Regions from separate parts of the Actinomadura miaoliensis genome, predicted to be linked through region 3. Evidence: riboswitches for the same ligand, from Rfam matches in the RefSeq annotation. Region 3 holds a riboswitch; each other region holds the start of a gene.
The links. Region 3 has a riboswitch for cyclic di-AMP ahead of ABD811_RS23140 (C40 family peptidase). Riboswitches for the same ligand answer to the same signal wherever they lie in the genome.
Positions count from the first base shown of each region.

Region 1: another riboswitch for cyclic di-AMP. It lies ahead of ABD811_RS09730 (coiled-coil domain-containing protein); the one in region 3 lies ahead of ABD811_RS23140 (C40 family peptidase).
Region 2: another riboswitch for cyclic di-AMP. It lies ahead of ABD811_RS42550 (CHAP domain-containing protein); the one in region 3 lies ahead of ABD811_RS23140 (C40 family peptidase).

Region 1 covers NZ_BAAAZG010000009.1:22,985-33,357, forward strand. Annotated here, with positions in the region: gene purL (phosphoribosylformylglycinamidine synthase subunit PurL) at 1-2,055, shown strand, start outside; gene ABD811_RS09720 (hypothetical protein) at 2,181-2,432, shown strand; gene ABD811_RS09725 (DUF2199 domain-containing protein) at 2,541-3,044, opposite strand; gene ABD811_RS09730 (coiled-coil domain-containing protein) at 3,068-4,012, opposite strand; cyclic di-AMP (ydaO/yuaA leader) riboswitch at 4,016-4,191, opposite strand; gene ABD811_RS09735 (S8 family peptidase) at 4,410-5,579, opposite strand; gene ABD811_RS09740 (serine/threonine-protein kinase) at 5,739-7,652, opposite strand; gene ABD811_RS09745 (sterol carrier family protein) at 7,894-8,331, shown strand; gene ABD811_RS09750 (DUF4190 domain-containing protein) at 8,336-8,701, opposite strand; gene ABD811_RS09755 (hypothetical protein) at 8,985-9,206, shown strand; gene ABD811_RS09760 (DUF2637 domain-containing protein) at 9,199-9,630, shown strand; gene ABD811_RS09765 (hypothetical protein) at 9,949-10,373, shown strand, end outside.
Region 2 covers NZ_BAAAZG010000084.1:54,572-64,944, forward strand. Annotated here, with positions in the region: gene ABD811_RS42530 (acyl-CoA dehydrogenase family protein) at 1-197, opposite strand, end outside; gene ABD811_RS42535 (SpoIIE family protein phosphatase) at 251-2,662, opposite strand; gene ABD811_RS42540 (glycosyltransferase) at 2,753-4,039, opposite strand; gene ABD811_RS42545 (bifunctional glycosyltransferase/CDP-glycerol:glycerophosphate glycerophosphotransferase) at 4,032-6,857, opposite strand; gene ABD811_RS42550 (CHAP domain-containing protein) at 7,098-7,814, opposite strand; cyclic di-AMP (ydaO/yuaA leader) riboswitch at 7,826-7,976, opposite strand; gene ABD811_RS42555 (serine hydrolase) at 8,217-8,855, opposite strand; tRNA gene ABD811_RS42560 (tRNA-Pro) at 9,158-9,234, shown strand; gene ABD811_RS42565 (hypothetical protein) at 10,261-10,373, shown strand, end outside.
Region 3 covers NZ_BAAAZG010000034.1:14,281-24,653, reverse strand. Annotated here, with positions in the region: gene ABD811_RS23165 (YkvA family protein) at 1-322, opposite strand, end outside; gene ABD811_RS23160 (MarR family winged helix-turn-helix transcriptional regulator) at 334-858, opposite strand; gene ABD811_RS23155 (amidohydrolase family protein) at 918-2,213, shown strand; gene ABD811_RS23150 (Mut7-C RNAse domain-containing protein) at 2,280-3,071, shown strand; gene ABD811_RS23145 ((deoxy)nucleoside triphosphate pyrophosphohydrolase) at 3,101-3,484, shown strand; gene ABD811_RS23140 (C40 family peptidase) at 3,539-4,513, opposite strand; cyclic di-AMP (ydaO/yuaA leader) riboswitch at 4,554-4,738, opposite strand; gene typA (translational GTPase TypA) at 4,934-6,787, shown strand; gene ABD811_RS23130 (FHA domain-containing protein) at 7,863-9,059, opposite strand; gene ABD811_RS23125 (4Fe-4S single cluster domain-containing protein) at 9,047-9,784, opposite strand; gene ABD811_RS23120 (AAA family ATPase) at 9,781-10,373, opposite strand, start outside.

The DNA of each region.
Region 1 (10,373 bases), on a different contig from region 3:
GAGAGCGACGCGCTGCTGGTCGGCATGGGCGAGAACGCGGGCGTGGTCGACATCGGCCACGGCTGGGCGGTGACGTTCAAGGTCGAGTCGCACAACCACCCGTCCTACGTCGAGCCGTACCAGGGCGCGGCGACCGGCGTCGGCGGCATCGTCCGCGACATCATGTCGATGGGCGCCCGGCCGGTCGCGGTCATGGACTCGCTGCGGTTCGGGCCCGCCGACGCCCCCGACACCCAGCGGGTGCTGCCCGGCGTGGTGGCCGGGATCGGCGGCTACGGCAACTCCCTCGGCCTGCCCAACATCGGCGGCGAGACCGTCTTCGACCCCTGCTACGCGCAGAACCCCCTCGTCAACGCCCTGTGCGTGGGCGTGATGAAGCACGAGGACATCAAGCGGGCCGTCGCGCCCGGCCCGGGCAACCGGGTGATCCTGTTCGGCGCGGGCACCGGGCCCGACGGCATCGGCGGCGCCTCGGTGCTGGCCTCGGCCACCTTCGACGAGGAGTCGCAGACCAAGCGGCCCAGCGTGCAGGTCGGCGACCCGTTCATGGAGAAGCTGCTGATCGAGTGCTGCCAGGAGCTGTTCCGCGAGGACCTGGTGGTCGGCATCCAGGACCTCGGCGCGGCCGGGGTGTCGTGCGCCACCACCGAGCTGGCGGCCGCGGGCACCGGCGGCATGCACGTCGAGCTGGACTCCGTCCCACTGCGCGACGCGACCCTGCGCCCTGAGGAGATCCTCATGAGCGAGTCGCAGGAGCGCATGATGGCGGTGGTCGAGCCCGCCAAGGTCGACCGGTTCCTGGAGATCTGCGCCAAGTGGGAGATCCCCGCCACCGTGATCGGCGCGGTCACCGACACCGGCCGGCTGGTGATGACCTGGCGCGGCGAGAAGATCGTCGACATTCCGCCGGGCACCGCCGCCGACGAGGGCCCGGTCTACCAGCGGCCGTACGAGCCCCCGGCGGACCTGGCCGCGCTGCAGTCCGACACCCCGGGACGGCTGACCCGCCCGTCCACCGCCGACGAGCTGCGCCGCACCGTGCTGTGGCTGGCCGGGTCGCCGAACCTGGCGAGCAAGACGTGGGTGACCTCGCAGTACGACCGGTACGTGCTGGGCAACACCGTCCTGGCCATGCCCGAGGACGCCGGCGTGCTGCGGGTGGACGACGAGTCGGGCCTGGGCATCGCCCTGTCGCTGGACGGCAACGGCCGCTACACCCGCCTCGACCCGTACTCGGGCGCGCAGCTGGCCCTGTCGGAGGCGTACCGCAACGTCGCCGCCACCGGCGCCCGCCCGCTCGCGGTCACCAACTGCCTGAACTTCGGCTCCCCCGAGGACCCGGGCGTGATGTGGCAGTTCGCCCGCGCCGTCGAGGGGCTGGCGGACGCCTGCCGCTACCTGGGCACCCCGGTCACCGGCGGCAACGTCAGCTTCTACAACCAGACCGGCACCACGCCGATCAACCCGACGCCGGTCGTGGGCGTGCTGGGCGTGCACGACGACGTGCGGCGCCGCGTCGGCATCGCGTTCAGCAGCGAGGGCGCCACGCTGGCGCTGCTGGGCCAGACCCGCGAGGAGTTCGGCGGCTCGGAGTGGGCGCACGTCGTCTACGGGCACCTGGGCGGTCTGCCGCCCAAGGTCGACCTGCCCGCCGAGGTCGCGCTGGCCTCGGTGCTGGTCGCGGCGGCCCGCGAGGGCCTGCTGTCGGCGGCGCACGACCTGTCCGACGGCGGCCTGTCGCAGGCCCTGGTGGAGTCGTGCCTGCGCGGCGGCCTGGGCGCCCAGATCACGCTGCCCGGCGACCCGTTCGTGTCGCTGTTCAGCGAGTCGGTGGCCCGCGCCGTGGTGGCCGTCCGTCCGGGCTCCGAGGGCCGCCTGGCGGCGCTGTGCGAGGCCGCCGGGGTCCCGGTCACCCAGCTCGGCGTCACGGGCGGCGATTCGCTCCACATCTCCGCGCGGGGGGCCGACGGGCAGCCGCAGGAGCTGTTCTCCATCCCGCTCGCCGAACTGCGCGAGACGCACGAGCACATCGTCCCCAGCTACGCCAACGACTGACCGCACCACCCGAGAAGGCCGCCGGCCCGCCGCGAAGCGGACGGCGGCCTTCGCCGTCCCTCCGGATGTCCCGGATTCGCCTGTGCCCGGGACGTCCGCCCTGCCCCGCTCTGAGACCATCGGGTATGGCCGACGACGAAGACCCGATCCCGATCGGGCAGGCTCTGGCGGGCCTGGAGATTCACGGGCTGCCCGAGAAATGGACGGCCCTGGACGCGATCGTCCTGGTGAAGTGCCTCGACTCGCACGGAGAGCCGTCCTGGGCGTTCCGCAGGACCAAGGGCATCAGCGACGAGGAGATGCTCGGCGCCCTGATAGTCCGAGCCGACCTGGCCCGCCGGGACATCCTCGACCTGTTCGACGAAGACGACGACTGACGGCACCGCCCGCGCCTCCAACGCCGCTTCCTATGGGGCGGATGCCGTGCCGGACGTGATCGGTCGCGGGGGCCGCGATACGGGGCCGCCCGTTGGCGGGTTGGGCGGTTACCTTGCTCCGGGGTGGAGCAGGGTCTCGGCGATCTGCTGAACGCGGGCCCGCGTGATCCCCGAGCGCTGCTCGACCGCCAACGGGTGGTCGGTGGGTTCCAGCTCGATGGATGGGCGTTCGCCGACCGGGCGGGTGTGCAGGTTGGTCCTGAGATTGATCGTCGTGGTGGAGTAGAGCGTCAGTTCCGTGGACAGCCAGCCGAAGTAGGCGGGCTCGCCCTCCCTGCCCGGGGTGTCCCAGAGCTTGAGGGCGCGGGTGAAGTTGTCCTGGCTGAGCGACACCCAGACGCCCCAGCTGAAGATCTCGCCGCTGTCGACCACGGGGATCTCGATCAGCCCGTGGACGAAGAACGCCTGACCTTTGATCACACAGATGTCGGAGGTCAGCTCGCTGGCGGGGTCGGCCGCGAACTCCGGGGCCCAGTAGTCCGGGGCCGGTGCGGCGAAGGCCATCGGCAGTTCGTCGTGGTGCCGTCCGCAGTGCGAACAGTGGAACCCCATGTGAGCGGACAGGCCGGGCTCCCCTAGAAGACCGAGATGTGGACGTGGTCGTAGTGGTTGGCGGTGACGCCGCCGCGGTTCTCCATGGTGCGCCAGCCGGGGCTGCGCATGTCGTAGATGCGCTGCCGCCAGATCACGTACTTGATGCCCAGGCGGTTGGCGTTGGCGACGGCGTACTCGGCCGTGCGGTCGCCGAGGGACTTGCCGCTCGCCGACGGCATCGTGCCGCCGGTGCTGACCATGAAGTCGCAGGCGCGCCCGGTGGCGTGGTCCTGCGGGTCGCCGGTCATCCGCACGCAGCCGATGATCGGGAACGGGCCGAACTCGATGTCGATGGTGTTCTTGACCTTCAGCATGCGGGGGGTGACCCCGCCCATCCCGGAGCTGGGGGACTCGGGCTTGAACTTCTTGATCATCGCCTGCACCTTGCGCTTCTGCGAGCGCAGTTCCGCGATGTCCTTCTCCAGCTCGTCGACCTTCTTCTGGTACTCCTCGCGCGCCTTCTTCTGCTCGGTCACCAGCTGCTCGATCTGGCGCACCTTGGCGGCCTGGTTGGACGCCACGTGGCTGGCCAGGCTGGCGTTGTTGAGCACGTTGTCGGGGTCGTCGCTGGCCAGCACCGCCACGGCCGGGTCGGTGGTGCCCGTCATGTACTGGGAGGCGGCCATCTGCGCCACCAGGGTGCGCGCGCCGTCGAGGTCCCGCTGGAGCAGGCGCTGCTTCTGCTGGGCCTTCTGGATGCCGTACTGGGCGTCCTTGAGCTTGGCCAGGTCGCCGCCGTACGCCTTGTCGAGCTGGGCGATCTGCTTGTTCAGCTTGCTCATCCGGCCGGTGTCACCCGGGTCCGCCTGGGCGGGCGCCGTGCCCGCCGACGTCACCAAGACGGCCACCGCGGCGACGGCGAGAGCCAAGGCGGGGCGCCGCGTCCGCGCGGCATGACGGGGGCGGGTGGAGCTCGGGCTCTCCACGTCGTCTCCTCTCCTGTGACGCCTACCGGGTTAGCTGACGGGTTCGGGCCGGGAGTCCGCCCTATCGCGGCGGGGCCGCGAATTCACCCCGGTGCCGACGTGACCTGGCTGGCCGCCCGGCGTTTGGGTCCCCGGTTCCCGTGCCGTAGTACGGCCGCGGGATTCGGCTGGCTCGGCCAGCCTGCCGATCGGTTTGCGATCATGCCCACCCCAGTGGGCGAAGGCTACTGTAAGGAACCGGTCGGTTCTTGGCCAAGATTAGACCCAAGGGAAACCTGGGATGGCCGGGACTGCGAGACAAGACGGACCGCCGCCACGCAGCGTAGCGCGTCGGCGGCACGCGCAGCGGGACCCCTGCCCCGGCGGGCAGGGGTCCCAAGCCGCGGTACTGCGACGGTCAAGCGGTGCCCTTGTAGAGCAGCCGGTTGGGCGTGCCGCTCGGGATGCGCTTGAGGCGGCTCTTGGTGGAGTTGTCGTTCAGCCACTTCTGCACGGTCGGGAACGTGGCGCCGCGGTGCGACTGCAGGTACAGCGCCGCCGCCCCGGCGACGTGCGGGGACGCCATCGACGTGCCGGACAGCGACGCCGTCCCGCCGCCGGGCCACGTCGACTTGATGCCGTAGCCGGGCGCGAAGATGTCCACGCAGGACCCGTAGTTGGAGAAGGTGGCGCGGTTGTCGTAGATGGTGGTCGCGCCGACCGCCTGCACCCAGCCGGCGCTGGCCGGGGAGGTGTTGCAGGCGTTCTGGTTCTCGTTGCCCGCCGCGACGGCGACGAAGACGCCCGACTTGGACAGGTTCGTCATGGCCGTGTTGAGCGCGGTGGACTTGGGGCCGCCGAGGGACAGGTTGGCGACCGCGGGCTTGACGGCGTTCTTCCGCGTCCAGTCGACGGCGGCGATGACGTCGGACAGCTCGCCGAAGCCCTCGCAGTCCAGCACGCGCAGCGACCGCAGGTTGACCTTCTTGGCCACCCCGTAGGTCTTGGACCCGATCGTGCCGGCCACGTGCGTGCCGTGCCCGTTGCAGTCCCAGCCGTCGGAGAAGGCCGGGGCCTTCCAGACCGACTTGGCGCGGCCCTCGAACTGCGGGTGCGACCAGGCGATCCCGGTGTCGATGACGTAGGCGTTCACGCCGCTGCCGGTGTTCTTGTAGTAATAGGACTTCGACAGCGGCAGCTTGCGCTGGTCGATGCGGTCCAGGCCCCACGCGGGGGACTTCTGCGTGGTGCTGGCCCGGTAGATCTGGTCCTGCTCGATCGCGACGACGTTGCGGTTGCGGCGCAGCTTGTCCAGCTGCGCGGTGCTGAGCTTGGCGGCGAAGCCGTTGAGCGCGCCCCCGAACCGCTGGACCGACCCCGCGTTCACCTGGTCGGCGGCGGTCGCCGCCGAGGTGCCGTCCTTGAGCGTGACGATGTACTTGCCCGGAACGGGGGTGCCCTGCGCGGCCGTGACCTGAACCCGGACGGGATCGGGGACGGCGGCCAGGGAGAGCGGCGCGGCGACGACGACCAGACCGGCCGTGACCGCACCGGTGACGAGAAATCTTCGTGGGGGGACAGGGCGCACCGGGTCTCCTTTGCCTGCGACGCGCCCGTGGCCCCCGTGGCCAAGATCGGGGCGCGTCGACAAGCCGGTACTTTATTGGAGAACGGCCTGTAATTCACCGAAAAAACCGGTAATTAGGCTGAAACTGGTCAGCCGGTGCGCACGGCGATTTTCCTGCTCTCACCCCCGGGCGAGACGGGCGTGATAGGTCGCCTTACCGCTCGGGCTCGTCCACACGTACTGCAACGTGCCGTCCTGCTGCCGGGTGATCTGCACGTTTCCGCTGGTGCACGGCTTGGCGATGGTCAGCGCCATGCGCAGCGTCCGGTTGGTGCCCTGCGTCAGCGTCAGCGTCCCCGAGCAGCGTTCCCGCGGGTAGAAGGCGCGGGCGGACGTCGCCCCGGCCTCGAAGTTCACCTCGATCGGGAACTGCGCTCCGCGCGACGCGTTGATCGCCGTTCCCCGCCAGGCGCCCGCGAACGCCGGCGGAATCGCGGTGACCGGACGGTCATCGGCGGCGCGGGCCGCCGGATCGGCCCGCTGCGGGTCCTCGGCCGAGTCGCCGCGGAACTGCGGCCACAGCACCAGCGCGATGATCGCGATACCCACCAGCACGCCGATGACCAGCGACAGCGCCACGCCCAGCACATGGTTGCTCGGACGCGGCAGCGACCGCCCTCCCGGCAGCCTGGGCAGGCGCGAGGCCAGTGACGGACGCTCCGGCTCGGGCTCCAGCCGCAGGATCGCCGTTGGGTTGTGCTTCGCGTCGTGCTGGTCGTCGTCCTGCGGCCCCAGGCCGGGGATCAAGTGCGGCGTGGGCGCGGTCATGTCCGTCGCCGTGTCCTCGACGGACGACGGCGCCGGGATGGCGGCCAGGGGCGGCAGCGCCTGCGTCGCGTCCCCGCCGAAGTCGTCCCGCACCGGCACGTGCACGGCGGCACCCCCAACGGCACCGAACCCCGCCGGCACCGCCTCAGGCGCCACAGGAGGCGGCGGCTGCACGGCCGCGGGAGGCGGCGGCTGCACGGCCGCGGGAGGCGGCGGCTGCACGGCCGCGGGAGGCGGTGGTGGCACGGCCGCAGGGGGCGGTGGTGGCACGGCCGCAGGGGGCGGTGGTGGCACGGCCGCAGGGGGTGGCGGCTGCACGGCCGCGGGGGCCTCCGTGGGAGGCGGCAGCTGCAGGGGAAGCACCTCAGGCGAGGTGACCACGGACGGCAGGGGCGCGCGCAGCAGCTCCCGCGCCTCGGACACCAGCGAGGGCGGCATCCGGGACGTCAACGTTCCGCTCTCGCCCAGCAGCCGATCGAGGATCTCCGTGGCGGCGGGACGGCTCTCCGGGTCCTTGGCCAGCGCGTCGGCGACCACGTCCCGCAGCGATCCGGGCAGCGCCGACAGGTCCGGGTCGTCGTACACGACCCGCTGCATGACCTCCGACGGCGAGCCCTCCCCGAACGGCGACGCGCCCGAGGCCGCGAACAGCAGCGTGACGGCCCAGGCGAACACGTCCGCGGCCGGTCCGATGCCGATGCCGCTGAGCTGCTCGGGCGCCTTGTACGCCGGATCGTCGCTGACCCGGCCGGTCGGCGTCGCGCACACCGCCTCCAGCGCGCGGGTCACGCCCAGGTCCGTCACCATCGGGCCGTCCCGGCCCAGCAGCACGTTGCGCGGCTTGAGGTCGTGGTGCGCCGCCCCGGCCCGGTGCGCCGCCGCGACCGCGATCATGATGCCCGCGGCCAGCCGCTCCATCACCGCGCCGGCGCGCGGCCCCTCCTCCTCGACCAGCTGCTGCAGCGACGGACCGTCCACGAACTCGCCGACCACGAACGGGCGGTCGCCCTCGACGTCGGCGTCCAGGATCGCCGCGGTGCACGGGCCCGTCACCCGGCGCGCCGGCGCCAGCGCGCCGGTGAACCGCGACCGGGCCGCCGGCTCCCCGCTCAGCCGCAGGTGCAGCAGCTTCACCGCGACGGAGCGCCCGGCCGCGTCCCGGCCGAGGAACACCGTGCCCTGCTCGCCCACGCCCAGCCGGCCGATGATCTCGTGGCCGCCGATTCGTCGCGGATCACCGGGCTGCAGGGGCAGCGCCTCGGCCATCTTGCGAACCTCCGTGTCGTCGCGCCGGGCCTCGCCCCGGCATGCCCCCCGTCTCCTGCTCCGTCCGCCGTCCGGGGCGCCGCCCCGGTCCGCGCCCCCGCGTCCGCCGTGCCGTGATCCGTACCGCCTCGTATCGACAACCGTCACTCGACAAACCGTCACATTTTTACCGGGTTGCGGGCGTCCGCGGGCCCAAGTCGGCATCGCGGCCGCGGCCGGCGACCCGGTAGCGTCGGTCCCGATGCCGCGACAACAGCTCACCCGGGACGTCCTCGACGAGCAGCGCGCCGCCCTCGGTCTGCCTCCCCACACCGGCGGCGACGACCCCGCCGACCTGCGCCGCGCCGCGCTCGACACCGCGCTGGCCGCGCACGCCGCGGGCGCCGAACCGGCCCGGCCGGTCCTGCGCGGCGCCGTGCGGGCACTGCTCGACCGGCTCGCCGAGCTCGCCCCCGGACGCTCCGTCGAGGTCCGGGTCCCGCCCTACGCCGCCGTGCAGTGCGTCGCCGGGCCGCACCATACCCGGGGAACCCCCCCAAATGTGGTCGAGATGGACGCGCCCACCTTGATCGCCCTGGCCACCGGCAGCCTGACCTGGACGGCCGCCGTCGACTCCGGCCGCGTCCGGGCCAGCGGCCCCCGCGCCGACCTTTCCGGTCTCCTCCCGCTCCCCGAATGAGCCCTCAGGGCCGCGGCTCGGCGAACGGGAACTCGCGCTCGACGCACTGCCGCCGGGCCACGTCGTCGGGGTAACGGCCCTCGTCGGCGCACTCGGCGGCCTTGGTCAGCAGGAAGAAGACCGCCACCCCGCCGATCGCCAGCGTCAGCGTCGAGCACACCACGCCCGCCACGGCCGTCGCCCGCCGCCCCCCACGGGCCGCCGCGATGATCCCGAGCACCATCCCGACCAGCGCCATCGGCACCCCGAGCCCGCACAGCACCAGCGCGGGCAGCCCGGCGATCCCGAGCACCAGCGACGCGACGGCCATGCCCCCACGCCCGGACGGCGCGGTCGGCGGCGAGAACGTCTGGTAGCCCGGCATCGTCATCTGCGCTTCCTCCCCCGGTGTCGACCACCAGATTTCCGCGCCCACCCCTCCCCACGCCGCCCCGACAGGTAAAGGTCGATTAAGGAGTCGTCTCCAAGCGGTAGATCCGCCTCACGTTCGACACGGTCCGGCGGAGTCGCCCCAGGAGCCGCCCACCTGCGCGAACGCAGGGGAGGGAGTCAGGGCACCGTCCGCGTGAGTCGAGTCACGTCGATCTTGATCGACAAGCGATGGCTCCCCGGATTGGCTCCCTGGCTCCCCTCCCGCAGGAGGGAGGCACACCGTGATCAAGATCACCGACACCCACATGACCGCCGAGCACAACGGCAAGGTCATCGCCGAAGCCACCCGCACCGCCGGCACCTGGCACGCCACCACGTGGCCAACCCCACTCACCTACAACCAAGCCATCACGGCCCTCACGATCGCCGAACTCGTGGCGACGGGAGCCGACGAGAGCGACCCGTGCGTGATCTCACTGCGGGAGGAGTTGGCCGATGGCTGACCGCCTTACCCGGATCACAACGGCACTCGCCGTGGGGATCGTCGCCGTCGTCGCTGCGGTGATCTCGTACCGCCACGCGTACGAGTTGGTACGCACGCACGGCGAGACGGGCCTGACGGCGCGCCTCGTGCCGTTCACCGTGGACGGCCTCATCCGGGCTCGGCGCCCTCATCAGCGCTTGGCCTGCCCTGGCTCTCGTCGGAGCGTTCGAACTGCTGACGATGCTGACCTGGAACGCAACGTCACCAGCGCACGCACCGGGAGACGACGACTCCGACAACCCAACGCGCGCAACCGTACCGACGTGGTGCAGAGCCCGGAAGACGCTGTTCTCGCCGACTACCCTGCGAGCCTCGACGATCCAGGCAAGCCACTCTCACAGCGTACCTGGCTGAGAAACGCGGCATCGACCGCCGCAAGGTGAGGCAGATCATCTCCACTGTGACGCACACCTGAGCCTCCTGGCCAAGTGAGCCCGAGCCGACGCACAGTGCGGGCTCGGGCTCACTCATGTCGCCCCGCTTCCGCAGGTTGGGACAGGCAATCAAGACCGACAAGTCGAATCGTGTGGCATCCCACACCGTGCTGCTGAGATCATCTCTCTGTGAGTCCGCCTCTATGTGCTTTGTGTATCGCCGATGTTGCGCTTCTTACGGAAGCCTTCGACTACAGCAGGGAGTTGGCGTCCCTCTTCACAGAAGGCGACCGTTGTGATGAGTGTGAGAGTGCGACGACAGCCCCAGTGAGAGCCAACAAAGGATGGGTGGCCTATCAAACAACTGCTCTCAGGATGAGGCAACGTCTTGAGCTTCATGGGTTCACAGCTGCTCGCGCTTACAACGATGTTAGAGAAAAGGCGGAAGAATACGCCAAAGATCCGCGACGACTCAGGACTCCAGTCGTTGAGGGGCGCGAGCGGTTCGAGACTTATATGAAGGATATCGAATCTGCTATAGAAGCTCTGTTGCATGATGCGGGAGCGCCTCTCCGGCGTCTGCACCCGCTCGACCTGGGTGAGAGATATATCAGTCGTAATAATAATCGGTCTTATCTGCGATTTGTCCTCGATCAGATCTCAGATGACACATTGGTCTCACTATACGTCAGTAACTATATAGTCCACCGCCTTGCCAAATCTTCGGGTTCAATTGTCCAAGAGGCAAGGTC
Region 2 (10,373 bases), on a different contig from region 3:
GCCGCGGCCATGTGCCGCTCCCACGCCAGCCGGGCCGGGAACGCCTCGTGCTCGCGGCCCGGCCCGCCGAGGCCCCGGGCGCCGGCGAACTCGCCCGCCAGGTTGGTCTCCAGCCAGTCGCGGACCTCAGCGCGGAAGGCGCGGTCCGCCGCGCTCTCCCGGCCCGGTGCCCGGCCCGTCCCGTACCGCGTCCTCACACCGGAGGACTCTACCAAACGATTGTTAGAAAGTATCGTCCCCGGCTCGGCGGCTAGGCCACGCGGACGACGAACAGCGTGGTGTCGTCGGCGAACGGGTCGTAGCCCATCCGGGTCAGCACCAGGTCCAGCAGCCGGTCCGGCTCGCAGTCGTGCTTCTCGACGATCCGGGCCAGCCGGTCGATCTGCTCGTCCAGGTCGCTGTCGCGCCGCTCCACCAGGCCGTCGGTGTAGAGGACGACCACGTCGCCCGGCTGCAGCTGCGTGGTGAGCGTCCGGTACGTCAGCCGGGGGAAGGCGCCCAGCAGCGGGTCGGGCGTGTCGTCCAGCAGCCGCGCCCGCCCGTCGCGCACCAGCAGCGGCGGCGGGTGACCGGCGGTGGCCCACTTCATACGGCAGGTCTCGGGCTCGAAATGCGCGATCACGGCGGTGCCGGTGGCGGTCGGCTCCTGGTCGTTGGCCAGGTCGTTCAGCCAGCCCATGAGGCGTCCGGCGGACTCGCCGGTGTAGGCCAGGCCCAGCAGCCCGTGCCGCATGCGCGCCATGTCGGCGGTGGCGGCCAGGCCGTGGCCGCTGCAGTCCCCGACGGCGAACAGGGCCCGCCCGTCCGACAGCACCCGCGTCACGTGCCAGTCGCCGCCGATGCGCGCGGTGTTCTCGGCGGGAATGCTGCGGACCGCGGCCCTCAGCCCGCTCGCCCCGGCCAGCACCAGGTCGGGCGGCAGGATCGCGCGGCGCAGCGCCAGCGCCACCTGCCGCTCCCGGGCCGACTGGCCCTGCAGGCGCAGCAGGTCGCGGCGGGTCTCGGCGAGGGCGCCCTCCAGGGACCGGCGGTGACTGATGTCCTGGGTCAGCATCCGCACGCCGACCAGCAGGCCCGAGGAGTCCAGCACCGGCTCGGCGTACAGCCACAGGTGCCGCCGCTCGCCGTCCGGGGTGCGGATGCGGTGCTCGTACTGGACGGACTCGCGCCGGTCCAGCACGGTGTGCAGCGCGTCCTCGGCGAGCGGCAGGTCCTCGGGGACCACGACCTCGGATATCTCCTTCAGCGTGACCGGCCCGTCCTGCTCCGTGCGGCCGTAGTTGGCCAGCATCTGCGACGACCAGTCCTGCTCCCCCGTCGCCACGTCCCACTCCGCGAACCCGATGCGCGCCAGCCGCTCGGCCTGCTCCAGCCGCCGCGCCGTGCGCTCCTCCTCGTCGTGGAAGCGCCAGATCAGGCAGATACCGGTGGGGACGCGCACGGACCGGATGGTGAGCCGCATGGTGCGTGGGGTGCCGTTACGGCTGGTGGTGTAGGAGAACGGGCCGCGGGCGAACGGCCGCCCCGTCTCCAGCACGTCGACGTGGGCGGCGAAAAGGCCGCTCAGCACCGCGCCCGGGTCGGCGCGCAGCAACCGGCGCCCCCGCAGCTCGCGGATGCCGCGGCCGAACGGGTCCACGGCGTGCTCGTTGAGCGCGGCGTAGACGAAGTCGACGACACGTCCCTCGGGCGAGCGGACCGGCACCAGCCAGGCCGCCGAGACGATCGCCGCGTCCAGGATCGCCCGCGCCACCGGGTCGTCCGGGGTCGCGGCCAGCAGGTCGGCGTCGGCCTCGGCGTCCTCGGTGATCGGCCGCCCCAGCAGCTCCTCGACGGCCACCATCGGATCGGTGTCCCCGCGCGGGGTGGTGCGCCGCCGCGCCCTCAGCGCGCTCTCCCGGACCACGGCGTACGCGTCGCCGCCCGTCTCCCGGGCCGCGGGACGGTCCCCGACCAGCAGCGCGGCCGTCTCCTCCAGCTCCATGCCGAGGTCGCGGGCCAGCCAGATCAGGTGCTGCAGGGCCTCGCCGGGCTGGCAGCCCAGCCGGTCGGCCAGCACCACACGGGCCTCGGCGATCACGGCGCGTCCACGCGCCGCGGCCTGCATCCCCTGCAGCATCGGCACACGCCGCCGCCCCGGCTCAGCGGCGGGCGCGGCCTCACCGGAATCATCGTGGGTCCCCGGCTGACCGGGACCAGCCCCCTCCTCAGGAACACCGGTCTCCTGGCCCTCAGCTGGCTCTGAGGCCGCCGCCTGCTCCGGCGCGGCGGTGGGTCCGGGCTGCGCCTCCTTTGGAGGCTTGGTGGCCTGTGGGGGCTTGCTCTCGTTCGGAGGGCCGCCGTCCGGCTGGGCGGCGTCGTCCACGTCGTCGGACGCCGGCGCGTCCGGCGGCGTGACCTTGCCCGGCACCTTGGGCGGCGGCTCCGCCCGCACCGGCTCTCCAGGAGCCTCCGGCGCGGCGTCCTGGGGGCGTCTGCCGCCCGCCGGAAGCCGCGGCTCGCCGTTCGTGGAGGAGCCCGCGCCGACCGCCCCGGCGGCGTGCCCCGCCCGCCCGGCGGCGGACTGGGCGCGCTCCGTCCCAGGTCCGCCCTGTCCGGCTACGTCGTCCGGCCGCGACCGCCCACCGGGCGGCCGCTTCCACCCCGCGTCCACGATTTCCACAACACCGGAATATAGGACGAACCGCAATGAGTGTCGGCATCGTCGACAAACCGGTCGAGGGGCGTGAACTGCGGTACTACAAAGGCAGGGTCAAGAGTCCACCTCGGAGGCATCACCAGCACGTACGCCCGTTGAAGATCTTCTGATCCGCCGCCATGGACCAGTAAATTCCTGGTCAGCAAAAGATGTTTCTGGAATCGGCTCGGAAACGATCGGCACGGTCCGGTGCAGCAACGTGAAGAGCCTTTCCCAGCGGTCGAGGACGGCGTCGGGACGGTAGCGCTCCACCGACGCGCGGGCCCGCGCCCCCATGGCCCGGCGCAGGGCGTCGTCCCGGATGAGCCGTCCGAGGGCCGCCGCGAGGGCGGCGGTGTCGCCCGGCGGCACGAGCAGCCCATCCTGCCCGTCGGTCAGCAGGGCGCGGACGCCGGGGGCGCAGTCGAAGGCCACCGTCGGCAGGCCGTAGGCCATCGCCTCCAGCACCGACATCGGGAACCCCTCGGCCCGGGACGGCAGAACGAAGATCGAGGAGCCGGCGAACGCGGTCTCGACGTCGGAGACGACCCCGCGGAACTCCACCGACGTGGCGATCTCGGGGATCGAGGCGGCCTGGCGGCGCAGTTCGTCCTCCTCGGGTCCGGCCCCGTACACGCGCAGCAGCCAGCCGGGGTACCGGGACGCGACCCGTGCCCACGCCTCCAGCAGCAGGTCCACGCCCTTCTCGGCCGACAGCCGCCCCACGCAGGCCACGATGGGGGCGTCGAGCGATGGCAGGCGGCGCGGCGTGACGTGCAGGGGGTTGGGCATGTGCCCGACGTTGGTCATGCCGTCGCGCGCCCAGGCGTCGGCGTCCTCGGCGGTGAGCGCCAGCAGCCGGTCGCAGTGGGCGAACAGCTCCCTGACGCGGGGGTACCGGGACGATTGACGCGTGGCCTCGTACGACTCGTGCGTCATGCCGATGACCTTGAGCCCGGTGGTGTCGGCCGCACGGACCCACTCCATCGCCCACACCTGCGCCGCGATGACCACGCCGCCGGGGCTCGCCCCGGCGAACAGCTCCGACAGGCGCGCCGCCCCCTGGCGGAGGGTCCTGGTGCGCCACAGGTCGCGCCCGTAGGCGGCGACGTTGAGGCGCTGACGCACGGAGTGGGGGCGCCACGCCATCATGGGGGGCCGCCACTGCTCGTGCAGGGTGACGACGGCGTACGAGCCGTCCGCCTCGTAGTCGTGCCGCTCGGCGGCGTGGGTGACGCCAACGAGGGTGACGTGGTGCCCGCGCCCGGCCAGCAGGCGCGCGAGGTGGTGCGCCCACCGTTGCAGGCCTCCCACGGCGTCGGTGTTGTTGCACACGATGAAGACGTCCCTGGGCTCAGCCATCGCGGGCCCCCTCCCTGGTGGTGAAGAACCGCTCCACGACGGCGCGGGCGGCGGTGCCCCGGTCGTACTCGCCGAACCGCTGGACGAAGGCGCGGCGGCGCCGGGCGTATCGGGCGCCGACGCGGTCCAGGTCGGCGAGGGCGGCCACCAGGTCGTCCTCGGTGGCGGTGACCGGGCCCGGGGCGTGCTCGGTCAGGTCGAAGTAGCCGCCGCCCAGCGTCTGCGGGTCGGGCACGTGCAGGATCATCGGCCGGTCCAGCAGCGCGTAGTCGAACATCAGGGACGAGTGGTCGGTGATCAGCGCGTCGGCGAGCAGCAGCAGCGGCGTGACGTCGGGCAGGCGGCTCGCGTCGAGGGCGCGGATTCCAGCCACCGCGGGCCGCCGGGTACGGCACAGGTAGTGCGGCCGTACCAGCAGGACCATCACGTCGCCGAACTCGCGGGCGAACCGCCGCGGCTCGATCGGCGGGTCGACGTGACGCACCGGCTCCCCGTCCGGGCCACGGCGGAACGTGGGCGCGTACAGCACCACCCGGCGCCCGTCGTCCAGGTCGAGGGAGCGGCGCAGCGCCTGCGCCTCCGCGGCCACGTCGGGATCGGCATTGACGAGCGGGTCGTTGCGCGGATATCCGGCCGGCACCAGTTCGGCGCGTACGCCGAGACCCCTGACGAGCGTGTCGACGTCGTGCCGCGAGCGGATCAGGAAGCAGTCGTAGCGTTCCACCATGCGGCGCAGCCGCGCGCGTTCGGCCCGCCCGGCACGCTTGATCCGGGGCTGGTCGAAGCCCATCAGCTTGAAGGCCGAACCGTGCCAGGTCTGGATGTAGGTGGTCTGCGGCCGCTTGCGCAGCCCGCCGGGGAATCCCTGGTTGTCGATCCAGAACTGGGCTCGGGCCAGCTCCCAGTGGTACGCCCACGAGTTCCGGCGCACGAGCACGGCGTCCTTGGGGAAGCCCCGGGGTGAGGAGTCGTACGCCCACACGGCCCGTACCGGAACCCCTGCCCGGCGTAGCTCGCGATGGATGTACTTGGGGTTGTCGGCGTAGTGGCGTCCCATGTGGCTTTCGAAGACGACGGTGCCCGTGCGCACGGGCAGCCGGCTCAGCACGTGGTTGAACACGGCCGTCTTGGTGGTACGGGACGTGACCGCACGCCGGGCCGCCCTGTGGAGGCGGCGCGCGGCTCTCACCGTGCGGCGGGCGCCACGGAGAGCACGACGCCCCAGCGGCGCTTTCGCGGCCGCCCGGGCGGTACGCCACGCGCGTCCACTCCTATGCAGGACGAAGGCCAGATTCCCCCTGGTGGTGATGTAGGGGCGCAGACTCCCGGCCGCTAGTCGTGAAAGGCGCGGACGCACCGGCAACAGCACGTGCTCCGCCGCGCCGCGGAGTTCCCTGCCGGACAGACGGGTGACGACCTCCTCGCCGTCCACGTTCAGGCGCAGCCGCACGTCCCACACCGCGTCGGCGACCCCCATGGGACGAACCTGCCGTACCGGATCGAAGTCCGCCGCCCACAGGAGCCGATCCCCCGCGTGAGTGACGGTCGCGGTGACGCGGAAGACCCGCCGGGGCCTCAACCTGGCGGACAGCTCAAGGCGCGCCGTTATTTTCGCGTCGCCCGCCACCCTGCCCAGGGGATTCACTACGTGCCCGCGCAAGCGCGCGTGGCCGTCCCGCACTGTCAGCCCGGTGACCACGTTGAGGGGGCGAAGCTCACTGAGCGGGCACTGCTGCAGCCCCAGATGCGTCACGTCCAGAATCCGGCGCGCTTCGCCCGACGACGTGTACCGCCCGCTCCAGAAGACACGCCCGTCGTGTTGGAGCAAACCGGCACCGAGCACGGGATACTCCGCCGCCGCCAACGCCCCGTCTTGGTCGCCCTCACGCAACAGGTACGCGGCGATGGCGGCCATGGGGCTGGCCGCCTCGTAGACCCGAGGGTCGAGGCCGGCCAGATAGTCGGCGGCCAGTGCGCGGAAACCCTCCCTGTAGGCGGCGTCGCGGCACGGCAGATCGCGCATGTAGAGCAACAGATCGTGGTTGACGAACTTGACGTCCTTGGCGAGCCGCAACTCCTCGTCACCGTGCCGTCGCAACAGCGCGTCGATGCGCCGGTGTATCTCCAGCCGGTCGGCGAAGTTGGCCAGTTCCGAACGCCGGCTGGAGATCGACCGCGTATGGGGCTCGACCAGCCAGTTGTAGACGCGATGCGGAATGAGCGCCGTACGGGACGCCGCCAGGTACGCCTCCGCCGTGAACAGCAGATCCTCGTAGTGCAGCCGTTCCTCGAACCGCAGCCCGTGCCTCTCCAGGAAGGCGCGCCGGTAGAGCTTGTTGGTGGCGAGGGTGTCGTACAGCAGGTCCGGGTTGTCGCGCAGCGCGCCGTAGACCGCCGTCCGCTGGTAGAGCCACGGGTACCAGGGGCGCTCCCGTTTGCGCACCCGGTCCATGTGGACGCGCGTGCACAGCCCGGAGACCATGTCGGCGCCGGTGTCCTCGGCCGTGGTCAGCAGGTTGAGGCAGGCGTGCGGGTCCAGGACGTCGTCGCTGTCGAGGAACATCACATACCGGCCGCGTGCCCGCTCCACGCCCGCGTTGCGCGGGCGGCCGCACCCGCCGGAGTTGACCGGCAGACGCACGACCCGCACCCGTCCCGGATGCTCGGCGGCCAGCCGTTCGGCCACCGTCCCCGTCCCGTCGGTGCTCCCGTCGTCCACGACCACCACCTCGACGGCGCTGAGCGACTGTCTCAGCGCCGAACCGACCGCCCGGGGCAGCCGACCCGCGTCGTTGTAGGCGATCACGACCACGCTCACGTCAGGGCCGCGCGGACCAGGCCGGTGGGAGCCGGGCAGGAGGCGCCCAGACGGGACGTGCCCGTGCGGCCCTGCCCTCATGGACGTGTCCTCCCCCCGTCCCCGCTCGCGTGCCGGATACCTTTCCGGCCACCGCAACGACGGAGTAGAAGACACCACAAAAAAAGTGAATGATTGCGGCATTCAGGACGACAAAGGGCGCCCGGCGCGTGCCGGACGCCCTCCGCTGCCCGCCGATCGTCAGTCGGCGTCGTAGTCCGGGTACCCGTACCCGGCGACGAGCGACTTGGGACGCACCCGCTTCTCCACGGCGTTGTTGGTGTTGCCCTCAACGGTGGTGATGGTGCCGTCCCCGTTGTCCTCGACGACCAGGCCGACGTGGTCGATGCCGTAGATGCCGCCCCCGGACCCGTTCTGCCAGTCGAAGAACACCACGGCCCCGGGCTTGGCCTTGTGACCCCAGCGCCCCTTCTTCGCGAACCACTTGGCGTGCTGGACGGTGTAGGCGTCCCAGCCCATGTCCTTGACACCGAGCTGCGCACCGACCCAGGACACGAACATGTTGCACCACTCGGCGCCGTTGTAGGCGTCCACACTGAACCCGCCGTCACGCTTGGCCGTCATCTTCGCGTTGGGCGTCGAGACGAACCAGTCGTGGTACTTGGTCTGCCGGTCCGGCCCCTCCTTGACACCGACCTGCTCCAGAGCCAGACGGATCGCCTCGGACGGCTCGACCTTGCGGATCGGAACCGCGTAGCCCTCGGGCTTTTCACCGATGGCGACACTCCTGTGTGCCCTCTCCACCTGTGCCTGGGCGACAGGCCCCTTGACCTGCGGCTCCTCGTTCGAGGAAGGAGCGATGAGGGCGAAACCGACGGCTCCGGCCAGCACCGTCCCCATGGCGACGCCCACGCCCAGACGAGCCTCGGGGGATTGAGAAGCGATTCGATCGGGCATGCAGAGAACTCCTTGTCTCCCATGGCGCCTACCGGGTTAGCTGACGGATTCGGGCATGGAAGAGCCCTACGGCGCGCCTCGTCGACGCGCCGATTCACCCCGGGGCCTGCTCGGCCCGACTTGGGTCCCCGGCTCCGGTCCTCGCTCAGGCGACGGACACGGACTCGGCCACGGCCACCGCTGCCCACGGCGGCCGCTCACTGGTCTGATCTCGGTGGGGGGCGCGTTCCCGCGCGCCACGGTCGCGCCCCGGTCCCTCCCGGGTCACGACGGGCCACGACGCATGGCGCGCGTCGCGGGATTCGGGCCTGACGTTATCAGATGCCCACGCTAGGGCAAAAAACGTAAAGGCACTCTGACCTGCAACAACACCAGGAACGAGCCCCCCATTCCCCCCTGCTGTCACAAGGCGCACACCTGGCGGGTCAAGGCCGTGATCCTGGCGGCCGCCGTGGGGTAGGACGTCCCCGCCGGCTGCAGCGTGAGCACCGCCACGACGTACCGCTCCCCCGGCCCCACGAGCCCGGTCGTATGCAGGACCGGCCGTCCCAGCCCCAGATCCCCTGGCACGACCCCGGACGCGCCCTGCCCGAATCCCGACCAGCCCTGCTTGACCGCCCACGGCTTCGGCACGGCCCGCGGAATCCCGAAGTACTGGTCGTAGCCGTCCGTCCCCCGCCTGGTGGCCCTGCGCAGCTCCCGCAGCACGACGTCGCGATGCTCGGGCCGCGCCCTCTCCAGCAGATAGCGGTACGTCTTCACCACGTCCGCGGCGCTGAGCGCGGTGTACCCCCAGAACCCCGGCTTGTCCGCAGGCGGCGGCCTGGTGTCGGTGAGCCCCATCCGCCGCGCCATCCGCTCGACGATCGCCCCGCGCCCACCCCGCCGCCACAACGCCGTCGCCGCCGCGTCATCGCTGGACCGCAGCATCGGCCCCAGCCGCGGATCGGCCTCCCGGCTCCGCTCCAGATGATCGAGCGCGATGAGGATCTTCACCACCGACGCCGACCGGAACACCCGGTGCGCCCGGTATGCCCTCACCGTCCTTCGGCTCTCCCGGTCGAACACCACGTACCCGGCCCGTGTTCCCCGAGGCACCACCGGCTCCCGGGCCACCTTCGGAGTCGCCCTCTGCGTCGCCTTCTCGGTCGACTCCACCGCCCCACCACTCACCGGCCCAGCCCCCGGCGTCCGCTCCGCCCCCTGGTCACACCCACAAACCACCCCGAACGCCGCCACCAGAGCCACCCCGACCCGGCCCACCCGAGCCCAGGCTCCCGCTATCTCGGTACGCATGACCCCGCAGACTGCGCTACAGTAATCACGCCTGCTGCGGCAGGCGCCGGGACGTAGCGCAGTTTGGCAGCGCACTTGACTGGGGGTCAAGGGGTCGTGGGTTCAAATCCCGCCGTCCCGACCAGCTTTTCGCAGGTCAGAGGGCTCCGGATCTCGATCCGGAGCCCCTTTTTAGCCCACCGAACCATATTCGGGAGCCAATCGGGGAGCCACTTAGGACCGCTTGACGGTGTCAAGAGGTCCTAATCTGCCGTGCATCCAGTGCTAGAGGCGAAGGTCCACCTGTCCCACGCGGCCTACCCAACCCCGTGGGGTGCGCTTCGGATGCCGAGCACCTCCTTTGGACGCACTTGACGTGCACCGTCGACAGCTGCGAGGCGCGTTCCACCACCCCGATCGGCGTGTGCTTGCGGCGCGGGCAGGACTATGACTTGGAAAGCGACGAACCGGGCGGCCCGAACGGCCGCCCGTGTCGAGCACCCCTACGTTCGGCCCCAGCCGCGCCCGCGCCCGTCCAGCCACTCAGGGACCACACGCCTTCGGCGGGGAAGGACAGGATCCGCTGGCGGACCAGGGTCGGCGCACCGTGGCGGGATGTGCCCGAACGTTACGCACTGGCAGTCGGTCTACAGCCTGCACCATCGCTGGCAGCGCGCCGGGATCTGGGCGCTGATCTGGGTAAAGCTGCGAGCCTTTGCCGACGCTGCTGGGCTGGTCGGGGTGGAGTGTGTCGGTGGACTCCAGCATCAGCTGGGCCCACCAGCACGCCGCGGGCGCCCGCCACGATCATCAGGATCGGGTCGAGCTGCCGGGGCCGGAGCCGGCCGATCATGGGCTGGAACGTTCGCGCGACGGGTGGACCACTAAGCTGCATCTGGCCTGTGAGCAGGGTCGCAAGCCGCTGCCGGTGGTGTCGACGGGCGGGCAGCACGGGGACAGCCCGCATTCGTGCCGGTGGTGGAGCGGATCAGCGTGCCGCGTGGCGGGGCAAGCGCCCCCGGCCCCGGCCGGAGCGGGTGCTGGCTGACAAGGCATACTCGGCCAGGGCAACCGCGCCTACCTGCGCCGCCGCCGGATCAAGGCCACCATCCTGGTCAAGGCCGCCCAGCAGGCTCACCGCAAGGCCACGAGCTCGGCCGGAGGACGGCCATTGCTGTTCGACCCGGACGCCTACCGACTGCGCCACGCCGTGGAACGCGGCATCAACCTGCTCAAACAGCACCGCGCGGTCGCCACCCGCTACGACAAGCTCGCCGTTCGCTC
Region 3 (10,373 bases):
GGGGGATCTGGCGTGCGGCGTAGCGCAGGGCCAGGGCGACCACGACGATGTCGTCGAGCGGGCCGATGACCGGCAGGAACTCGGGGATCAGGTCGATGGGGCTGGCCACCCACAGGGCGGCGAACACCACGGCGGCCTTGGCGCGGCGCGGGACGCGGGGGTCGCGGCGCAGACGGCGGGCCGCGGTGACGCAGTCGGGCAGGAACGCGACCAGGTCGCGGAGCAGGCCGGGCGGCAGGCGGCGGGCCAGCAGGACGAGCACGCCCCACGAAGCGACGACGACCGCCACGGTGATCGCGAGCCCGATGAGCCACCCGCGCATCGTCCTTCCCCTCAGCGGTACCGGCGGCGGCCGACGACGGCGGTGATCTCGCGAAGGGCGTCGGCGGCGCGGTGGAGGGCCTCCTCCGGCACGCCCGCCATGGCCTCCCCGTGGGAGCGGATCACGGCGTTGAGGGCGGTCTCGGCGATGTCCAGGCCGTCGGGGGTGAGCTGAACCCAGCGGCTGCGCGCGTCACCGGGGTTGGGTTCGCGTTCCACGTAGCCGGCCTTGGTGAGGCGTTGCAGCACGTTGCTGGTTCCGCCGGAGGTGAGGTACAGGGAGCGGGCCAGTTCACTGGGGCGGAGCCGGTACGGCTCGCCCACGCGGCGCAGGGCCGCCAGCACGTCGAACTCGGCGTAGGTGAGACCGATCTCGACCAGCTCGGCGCGCGCGGCGTGCTCGAACATCTGGTTCAGGCGTGCCACCCGCTTGCTGAGCATGGTCAGCGTGATCACCGACGGGGGCAGGCCGTCGCGCTCCCAGGCGGCGGCCATGGCGTCCACCTCGTCGCGCACACGATCGTCGGCAGCTCCCACGAGTCGAGGATACCCGTCAGTGTATTGCTTTCTGAAAAGCTTCTTTCTAAGCTTTCTTCATGAACAACCTCTTGGTCCGGAACGGACTGGTGATCGACACCGAGCCGCAGCCCACCGTCGTGGGGACCGCGGACGTGCTGGTGGAAGGCGGACGGGTGGCGGGCGTCGGGCCGGGCCTGCCCGCGCCGGCGGACGCCCAGGTGATCGACGCGACCGGCATGATCGTGTTGCCGGGTTTCGTGGACAGTCACCGGCACACCTGGCAGCCCGCGATCCGCGCGATCCTGCCCGACGCCACGCTGGGCGACTACCTGGAGCGGATCCTCGGCAGGTACGCGCCCCGCCACCGGCCCGAGGACGTGTACACGGGCGTGCTCGCCGGGGCGCTGGAGTGCCTGGACGCGGGGATCACCACCCTCGTCGACTGGTCGAACATCCAGTTCACGCCCGAGCACACCGACGCCAACGTCGCTGCGTTGCGCGCGTCCGGCATCCGTGCGGTGTTCGGCTACTGCTACGGCGGCGACGGCGGCTTCGACGGGATGGCCGCCGAGGGCCGCCGCGTCCGCACCCAGCACTTCGACGACTCCGGCCCCGGCCTGCTCACCATGGCGATCGCCGCGCTGGGGCCGGATCTCGGCGGGGCCGAAAGGGCGCTGCACGAGTGGCGGCTGGCCCGCGACCTCGACCTGCCCGTCACCGTGCACATGGGCGGCCTCGACACGGAGGCCGCCGCGCGCGGCCTGGCGTTCCTGCGGGAGAACGCCCTGCTGGACCACCCCGCGACGCACGTGCACGGCACCTACTACACCGACGAGCACTTCAAGGTCATCGCCGGCGGCGGCGGGACGGTCTCGGTGGCGCCGACGAGCGAGGCGGCGCTCGGCATGGGCTACCCGCCGACCGGGCGGGCCCGCGCCGCCGGCGTCCCCACCTCCCTCAGCGCCGACACGGTCACCAGCGGACCGGGCGACATGTTCAGCCTGATGCGGGCGGCCTACCTGCTGGAACGCGCGCGTCCCGGCGGTGCGGGCATGGGCTTCACCACGCGCGACGCGCTGCGCACGGCCACGATCGAGGGGGCCGAGGCGGTGGGGCTCGCCGACGTCACCGGCTCGCTGCGTCCCGGTAAGCAGGCCGACATCGTCCTGCTGCGCACGGACCTGCTCGGCACGGCCATGGCGGGCAACGACCCGATCGCCGCGGTGGTGCTGTCGGGCGACACCCGGTGCGTCGACACGGTGATCGTCGGGGGACGGGTGGTGAAGCGGGACGGGCGCCTGCTGCACCACGACGTCGCCGGCCTGCTGGAATCGCTGGCTGCCTCGGCCCGTCACGTGATCGCCGCCGATTAATCAGGTGGGGGCGGCGGGTTCGCGTGGCATGCTGGCCGCGTGGAGCCAGAGACACCCGAGATCCGGATGCACGTCGACCCCGAGCTGCTGCTGTTCCTGCCCGCCGCGCGCAGGCGGGAGGAACAGACGGTGGCCTGCGACGGGACCTCGACGCTGGGGCACATCGTGGAGGCCCTCGGCGTTCCGCTGCCCGAGGTCGGTGCGCTGACAGCCGACGGCGCGCGGGTCGAACCGTCGCACCAGCCGTCGCCGGGCGAGCGGGTGGAGGTGGCGTCGGTGCCGCGTCCCCAGCCGGTGCCGCTGGAGCCCGGCCAGGACGCGCCGCGGTTCCTGCTGGACGTGCACCTGGGCACCCTGGCGCGGCGGATGCGGCTGCTCGGCCTGGACACCGCCTACCACAACGACATGGACGACCCGGCCCTGGTCGTGCAGGCCAACGAGGAGCGGCGGGTGCTGCTGACCCAGGACCGCGGCCTGCTGCGCCGCCGGGCCCTGTGGTTCGGCGCGTACGTGCGCGGCGCCCGCCCCGACGACCAGCTGCGCGACCTGCTCGACCGGTTCGCGCCGGCGCTGTCGCCGTGGACGCGCTGCACCGCCTGCAACGGGCGGCTGGTCCCGGTTGGCAAAGAAGAGGTCGCGCGCGAGCTGGCGGACGGGACGCGGCGCAGTTACGACGTGTACGGTCGGTGCACCGAGTGCGGCCAGGTCTACTGGCGCGGGGCGCACGGCGGGCACCTGGAGAAGATCGTCCGGGAGGCCGCGCGCACGGTCGCGGCGGCCCGCGCCGCTGGCCCGGCCTCCTCGCCCGGCGCGCCGGGACCGGGGACGGGCGGCGCCGTCGACAGCGCCGCGTCCTGAGAGAGGGGCTGGTCACGATCAACGTGGTGGTGGGCGCGGCGATCATCGCCGCCGGACGGCTGCTGGCCGCCCAGCGCGGCGAGCCCCCGGAGCTGGCCGGGGGCTGGGAGTTTCCCGGCGGCAAGGTCGACCCGGGCGAGTCGGACCGGGACGCCCTGGTCCGCGAGTGCCACGAGGAGCTGGGCGTCAAGATCGCGCTCGGTGACCGGATCGGCGGCGACTGGCCGCTCGCGCTCGGCGCGGGAAGCGTCCTGCGGGTGTGGACGGCGGAGCTGGTCGAGGGCCGGCCGCAGCCGCTGGAGCACCTGGCGCTGCGCTGGCTGGCCCCCGACGAGCTGTACGACGTGGCGTGGCTGCCCGGCGACCTGCCGATCGTCGAGGCGATCCGCCCCTACCTGAACGGCTCGGCCTGAACCCGCCCCGGGCCGACCGGACGGCCTGACCGGCCCGGCGCGGTCCGGGCGGGGTCAGGAGATGCGGTTGGCGCCCGCGTAGTCGGAGCGGTCCGACAGCTTGGAGATCTTGACGACGTCGCCGGTCTGCGGGGCGTGCAGGTACTTGCCGTCGCTCAGGTAGATCCCCATGTGGTGCAGGTCGCCGCCGAAGTAGACCAGGTCGCCCGAGCGCAGTTCGCTGCGGTCGACCTTGCGTCCCAGCTCGTAGAGGGCGCCGGTGTAGTGCGGCAGGCCCTTCTTGCCGACCTGCGCGTACGCCCACACCACCAGGCCCGAGCAGTCGAAGCTCTTCGGGCCGGCCGCGGCCCACACGTACGGGCTGCCGAGCTTGGAGTAGGCCTTGCGCGCCATCTTCGCGGGCAGTCCGGAGCCCTTGATGGTGGCGGACAGGCCCGTCCGGGGGTCCTTGGCCTTGGTCGTGGTGAGCTTGTCGAGCTGCTTCTCGACCTCCTCGACCTTGGCCTTGGCGGCGTTGCGGGCGGTCTCCACCTGCGCGGCGGCGCGCTGCACCTGCGCCGTCTTGGCGACGGCCTCGCGCTGCGCCAGGTTGGCCCGGTTGATCTGCGTCTGCAGGCGTCCGAGCGTGGCGGTCTGGTTCTGCACCAGGTACGCCGACGCGGACAGGGTCTTGGCGTCGCCGGTCGAGAAGAACAGCGCGTCCGGACCGCCGCTGATGTAGTTGGCGGCGGCGAGTTTGCCGAGCTCAGCGCGGGCGGGGGCGGCCTGGTCCTGCAGAGCGGCGGCGGCCCGGGCGGCGTCGCGTTCGGCGCGCCGGGCCTTGTCCAGCTCGACGCGCGTCTTGTTGTACCGCTCGGTGAGCCGCTCGGCCTCGGTGTTCAGCGCGTCCAGCCGCTCACGCAGCTCGCTCTCGCTGGGACGGCCGGGATCGGCCAGGCGCGGCGCGGCGGCCGGGGCGGTCGCGGCGGCGGGCGCGACGGCCCAGCCCAGGGCGACCGAGGCCGCGGCGGCCGCTGTGATGGTGGACACGGCGACACGCCGTGAACGGTGACCGGGGGGCAAGGGCGTGCACTCCTCTCCTCGTCCGCCTACCGGGTTAGCTGACGGGTTCGGGCGGGGAGTTCGCCCTACGACATGGGCGCGCGTCACTGCTGACGGTGCGACCTGCGTCGATTCACCCCGAGTCCCGGGGGCGGCGGCGCCCCGGGATGTGGTTCCCCGGCTCCCCGTGGGGGGATTCGGCGGTCCGGCCGCAGCCCGCGCAGTGGTCCGGCGGGCTCGGGACGGCCGGGTCCGGAGAGAGTACAAAGAAACCGTAAATCACGGCAACCGGGGCATATGGGACGAATTCAGCGGGCGGTTCGCTGGGGCGGTACGGACCGGCAAGTAGAATCGGGACGGCCGCGGCTCCGCGGCGACTCCCTGATCCTCCACCAGAGCGAGAATCGCATGCCCATCTCCACCCGCGACGACCTTCGGAACGTCGCGATCGTCGCCCACGTCGACCACGGCAAGACGACGCTGGTCGACGCCATGCTGTGGCAGTCCGGGGCGTTCCGCGCGAACCAGGACGTCAACGAGCGCGTGATGGACTCCGACGCCCTGGAACGGGAGAAGGGCATCACGATCCTGGCCAAGAACACCGCCGTCCGGCACGGCGGGCTCACCATCAACATCATCGACACGCCCGGCCACGCCGACTTCGGCGGCGAGGTCGAGCGCGGCCTGTCCATGGTCGACGGGGTGGTGCTGCTGGTCGACGCCAGCGAGGGCCCGCTGCCGCAGACCCGGTTCGTGCTGCGCAAGGCCCTGGAGGCCCGGCTGCCGGTCATCCTGGTGATCAACAAGACCGACCGGCCGGACGCCCGGATCTCCGAGGTCGTCGACGAGACCTACGAGCTGTTCATGGACCTCGGCGCCGACGACGACCAGATCGAGTTCCCGATCGTCTACGCCTCCGGCCGCGCGGGCCGGGCGTCCCTGGAGGCCCCCGGCAACGGCGAGCTGCCCGGCTCGCCCGACCTGGAGCCGCTCTTCCAGGTGATCAAGGACACCGTCCCGGCGCCGTCCTACGACCCCGACACCCCGCTGCAGGCGCACGTCACCAACCTGGACGCCTCCAGCTACCTCGGCCGCATCGCGCTGTGCCGGGTGCACGCCGGCACCATCAAGAAGGGCCAGCAGGTCGCCTGGTGCCGTCGCGACGGCAGCGTCGAGCGGGTGCGCATCAGCGAGCTGCTGATGACCGAGGCGCTGGAGCGCAAGCCCGCCGACGAGGCCGGGCCCGGCGACATCATCGCCATCGCCGGCATTCCCGACATCATGATCGGTGAGACCATCGCCGACCCGGACGACCCGCGTCCGATGCCGCTGATCACCGTGGACGAGCCCGCGATCTCCATGACGATCGGCACCAACACCGGACCGCTGGCCGGCCGGGAGAAGGGCACCAAGGTCACCGCCCGGCTCGTCAAGGACCGCCTGGACCGCGAGCTGGTCGGCAACGTGTCCATCCGGGTGCTGCCCACCGACCGTCCCGACGCCTGGGAGGTGCAGGGCCGCGGCGAGCTGGCCCTGGCCATCCTGGTGGAGAACATGCGGCGCGAGGGCTACGAGCTGACCGTCGGCAAGCCCCAGGTCGTCGCCAAAGAGATCGACGGCAAGAAGCACGAGCCCGTCGAGCGGCTCACCATCGACATCCCCGAGGAGCACCTGGGCGCCGTCACCCAGCTGCTGGCCGTCCGCAAGGGCCGCATGGAGCAGATGACCAACCACGGCACCGGCTGGATCCGGCTGGAGTTCCTGGTCCCGGCGCGCGGCCTGATCGGTTTCCGCACCGAGTTCCTCACCGAGACGCGCGGCACCGGCATGGCCCACCACGTCTTCGAGGGCTACGAGCCGTGGTTCGGCGAGCTGCGCACCCGCCCCACCGGCTCGCTGGTCGCCGACCGCACCGGCGCCGCCACCGCCTACGCCCTCATCAACCTGCAGGAACGCGGCACCTTCTTCGTCGGCCCGGGCACCGAGGTCTACGAGGGCATGATCGTCGGCGAGAACTCCCGCGCCGACGACATGGACGTCAACATCTGCAAGGAGAAGCAGAAGACCAACATCCGCTCGTCCACCGCCGAGACGACGGAGACGCTGACGCCCCCGCGTCCGCTGAGCCTGGAACAGGCCCTGGAGTTCATCCGCGAGGACGAGTGCGTCGAGGTCACCCCGTCCGCCGTGCGCCTGCGCAAGGTCGTCCTGGACGCCAAGGAACGCGAACGCATCCGCGCCCGCACCAAGCGCTCCAACTGACCGCGGCTACGACAACACGCCGATGACCAGCCCTGCGAGGACGTAGGGCAGACTCCCGCGGCGATTCCCGCGAAGACCGCCAAAGTACCGGCACGCCTTCGCGGGATCGCCGCCGCCCCGAGAAGCCCGCCGCCCCCGATGACCAGCCCGCGCCCGCCTGCCATCGCCGAGATCGAGTCTGGTCGGCGCCTTGCCCTCGACCTGGCTCCGGAGCGCAATCCTCGTCGTCATCCAATTCCAACCGACGGCGGCACACGGACACACCTCGACCCCGGCGTCGCTACCTGCCGACGTCAGACCGACCCCAACGAACCCGGGCACCCGCGGCAAGCACGGCACCGGAATGGGGACTCCCCACGACGTCAGCTTGAACGACACGAGTCCAGCAGCCGAATGTGATCTGGATTACACGGAGTTGCCGAAGTCCGGCGAGTGCGAACAGTCTCTGTTGGCTTTCGACACAAGGTCGTCATGCCAACCCTCGAGTGAAAGGCACTCAAATGCGCGTGACAGCTCAGGCGATCCGTCGGACCGCGCCTCTTCTCGCCGTCCTGTCCCAGGCGGATGACGGAGATGGTAACTGGATCTGCCAGCACTGCGGGGCCAACAACCCCCGCAGCAACAGCACGTGCCAGCAATGCGGCAAGTGATGATCTAGCACAGCGCCGGCGGCGTTTCCCCGGCGGCGCCTAATCGGCTCCGGCGTCCGTCGCTATGCGACGGCGTCGGAGCCTCCTTTTGTGCCAGTCGTTCGTCATTCGTGTGGCTCGTTTCGACGAGCGTCAGCCAGCGCCAGTACCGCCGCTACAAGCACGGCGAGCCGCGGTATGGATGCCGACGATCTCAAAGGCTTGTTGCAGGCCGCTGACAGTCACTCGCCAGGCCCGCCAACGCGGCATGGTGATGCGCGTACAAGGACGTCTTCCACGACTCGTTCGCCGAATCCGGCGCGGGGCCGAGGAGATCCACGGCTTCGATCTGTCAACGATCCCGGGTCTTCTTCGGGACTCCGGCCTACGCGACGGTGGTCGAGCGAGGAGGAGCGGCGCCTCCGGAGAGGGCCGCCCCCGTCGCGTTACTTGAGCTGGACGGTGCCGGTTACGTCGGCGGCCAAGCGGAGTTGGTCGCCGTCGCGGAGGGGGGCCTCCACGCCGCGCGGCAGGCGTTCGCCGTTGACGAAGGTGCCGTTGGTGGAGCCCTCGTCGCGCACCCAGGCGGTGCCCGACGGGTCCAGCCAGACCGTCGAGTGGCGCCGTGACACGTTGTCGAACTGGGTGAAGGTGGAGGCGACGGGGGACTGGCCCGCGTCGCGTCCCAGCACCAGGTGCTGGCCCACCGACACCTTGATCTCGCCGCTGGGGAACTGGACGCGCAGCACCGGCGTGCCCTGGGACGGCAGCGGCCGCAGGCAGGATTCGCACTGTGCCGCGCCCGGGTTGGTCAGCACCGCCTCGCAGTAGGGGCACATGAACGCGGTGGAGTCCGGGCGGGCCTGGGCCTGCTGCTGGTGCTGCTGCGCCTCGGGCGGCAGCAGCGTCGCCTCGCGGCCGTAGGTCGGCGGCATCGGGGCGCGCGGGTCCGGCTGGTGCGACGGCGGGGCGTACTGGTGCTCCGCCGGGGCGTGCGGCTGCGGGCCCGGACCGTGCTGCTGGTGGTGGTGCGGGTCGTGCCCGGGCGGCGCCTGCTGCTGAGGCGGCCCCCACTGCTGGTCGGGCATCTGCGGCGCGGGCTGCCCCCAGGCGTTGTCGGGCATCTGCTGGCCGCCGCTCAGGCCGCCCTGCTGCTGGTGGCCCGGAGGCTGGTGCTGCTGGTGCTGGGGCGCGTGCTGCTGGGCCGGGGCGGGCGGCTGCACGGGCGGGTTCCACGCCTCCGGCCGCTGCTGGGCCCACGGGTCCTGGGGAGCGGCCGGGGACTGGTGCTGCGGCGCCTGGTGCTGCGGCGCCTGCTGGTAGGGCGACGGCGCCTGGTGCTGCGGGTGACCGCCCGCGGGCTGGTACTGGCCGGGGTCGTACTGGCCCGGGTCCTGCTGCTGGTACGGCGGGTCCTGCTGCTGGTACGGCGGGACCTGGTGCTGGGGCTGCCCGGGCGCCTGCTGCTCGTACGGCGGCTGATGGGGGTACTGCGGAGAACCCTGCTGCTGGGGCGGCGGCGGGTAGCCGGCACCCGGACGACGCGCACCGCCGCTGCGGGCCAGGTTGGCACCGCAGCTCATGCAGACCAGATCGCCCTGCTGGTAGGGCTCGTCACAGACAGGACAGTTCAAGGTCGCCATGACACTTCCCCCGCACGTACGCCGGCACGTTCGAGCCTCGTTGTGAGGTGCTCCATGTCACCCCTCCGCGGGATCCCGATGTAGAACACCCGCCTTCCCTCCGGCCCCTCGTCCACGGACACCTGAACTCGGGGCGCTGCGTCGCGACCGGTCTGCTCGGAGCCGTCGGCCAGAGCCCCGTACCGCTCGTGCCCCAGCGGGGACAGCGGGACGATGCGCTGGTTGGACGACCCCCTCCAGAGTAGAGAGCCGTCCGGGGAGTGTCGCCCCCCCGGATTGAGCCGGTCGACGTACGGCCCGGTGATGACCGCGTCGCACAACCCAAGGATCTCGCTCGTCCGCGCCGAACGCAAAAGCCGAGAGTAGACATATCCGCTGTAGACGAGTATGTCCAACGGAATCGTCTCATGTCCGGAGGTGTCCTGCCACGCGCGGATGCCCCGGAGCAGCGCGGCCAGCGCCTCGGGCTGCTGGAACGGCTCACCACCGGAGATGGTGACGCCGTCCAGCGGACCCGGCAGCGACTCCAGCCAGCCCAGCACCGCCGCGACCGGCACGGCCTTGCCCGGGTCGGCCTCCCACGTGTCGCGCGACAGGCAGCCCGGGCAGTGCAGCGTGCACCCCTGCGTCCAGATGCCCGCGCGCACGCCCGGCCCCAGCGTGGTGACAGGATAGTGCGCCTTGGCCAGCAGCAGCGTCTGCGTGTTCGAGGACGGCCCGGTCACTGCAGGTCCAGGTGGACGATGCTGCCCTCGCGGCGGACGCCGGTCACGGTGATGCGCTCGTCGGGGGTGAGTTCCCGGTCGAACAGGGCGCGGGCCAGCGGGTTGACGAAGAAGGACTCCAGCTTCATGCCGATACCGCGGCCGCCGTGGTCCAGGTCGCCCGTGCACCACTCGCGCAGCGTCTCCAGGGCGTCGCCCTTGACCGCCAGCACCAGCCGGTGCTCCTCGGTGACGCGGCGGCAGATGTTGGCGAACTGCAGGTCGAAGATCTTGTTGGCGGCCTCGGGGCCGATGAAGTCGAACACCACGATGTTGTCGCCGAACCGGTTGAGCAGCTCGGGCCGGTTCAGCACCTCGGTGAAGTGGTCGGCGACGGCGGCCTTGATGCGCCGCTCCACCTCGTCGTAGGTCATGCCGGGTGTGATGTTGCGCACGCGGACGGGCGCGCCGTCCGGTCCGGCCTCCGGACCGCGCACGAACATGCCCAGGTTGGAGGTGAAGATGAGGATCGACTCGGAGAAGTGGACGGTGTTGCCGCGTCCGTCGGTCAGCCGGCCGTCCTCCAGGATCTGCAGGAACTTGTCCAGGA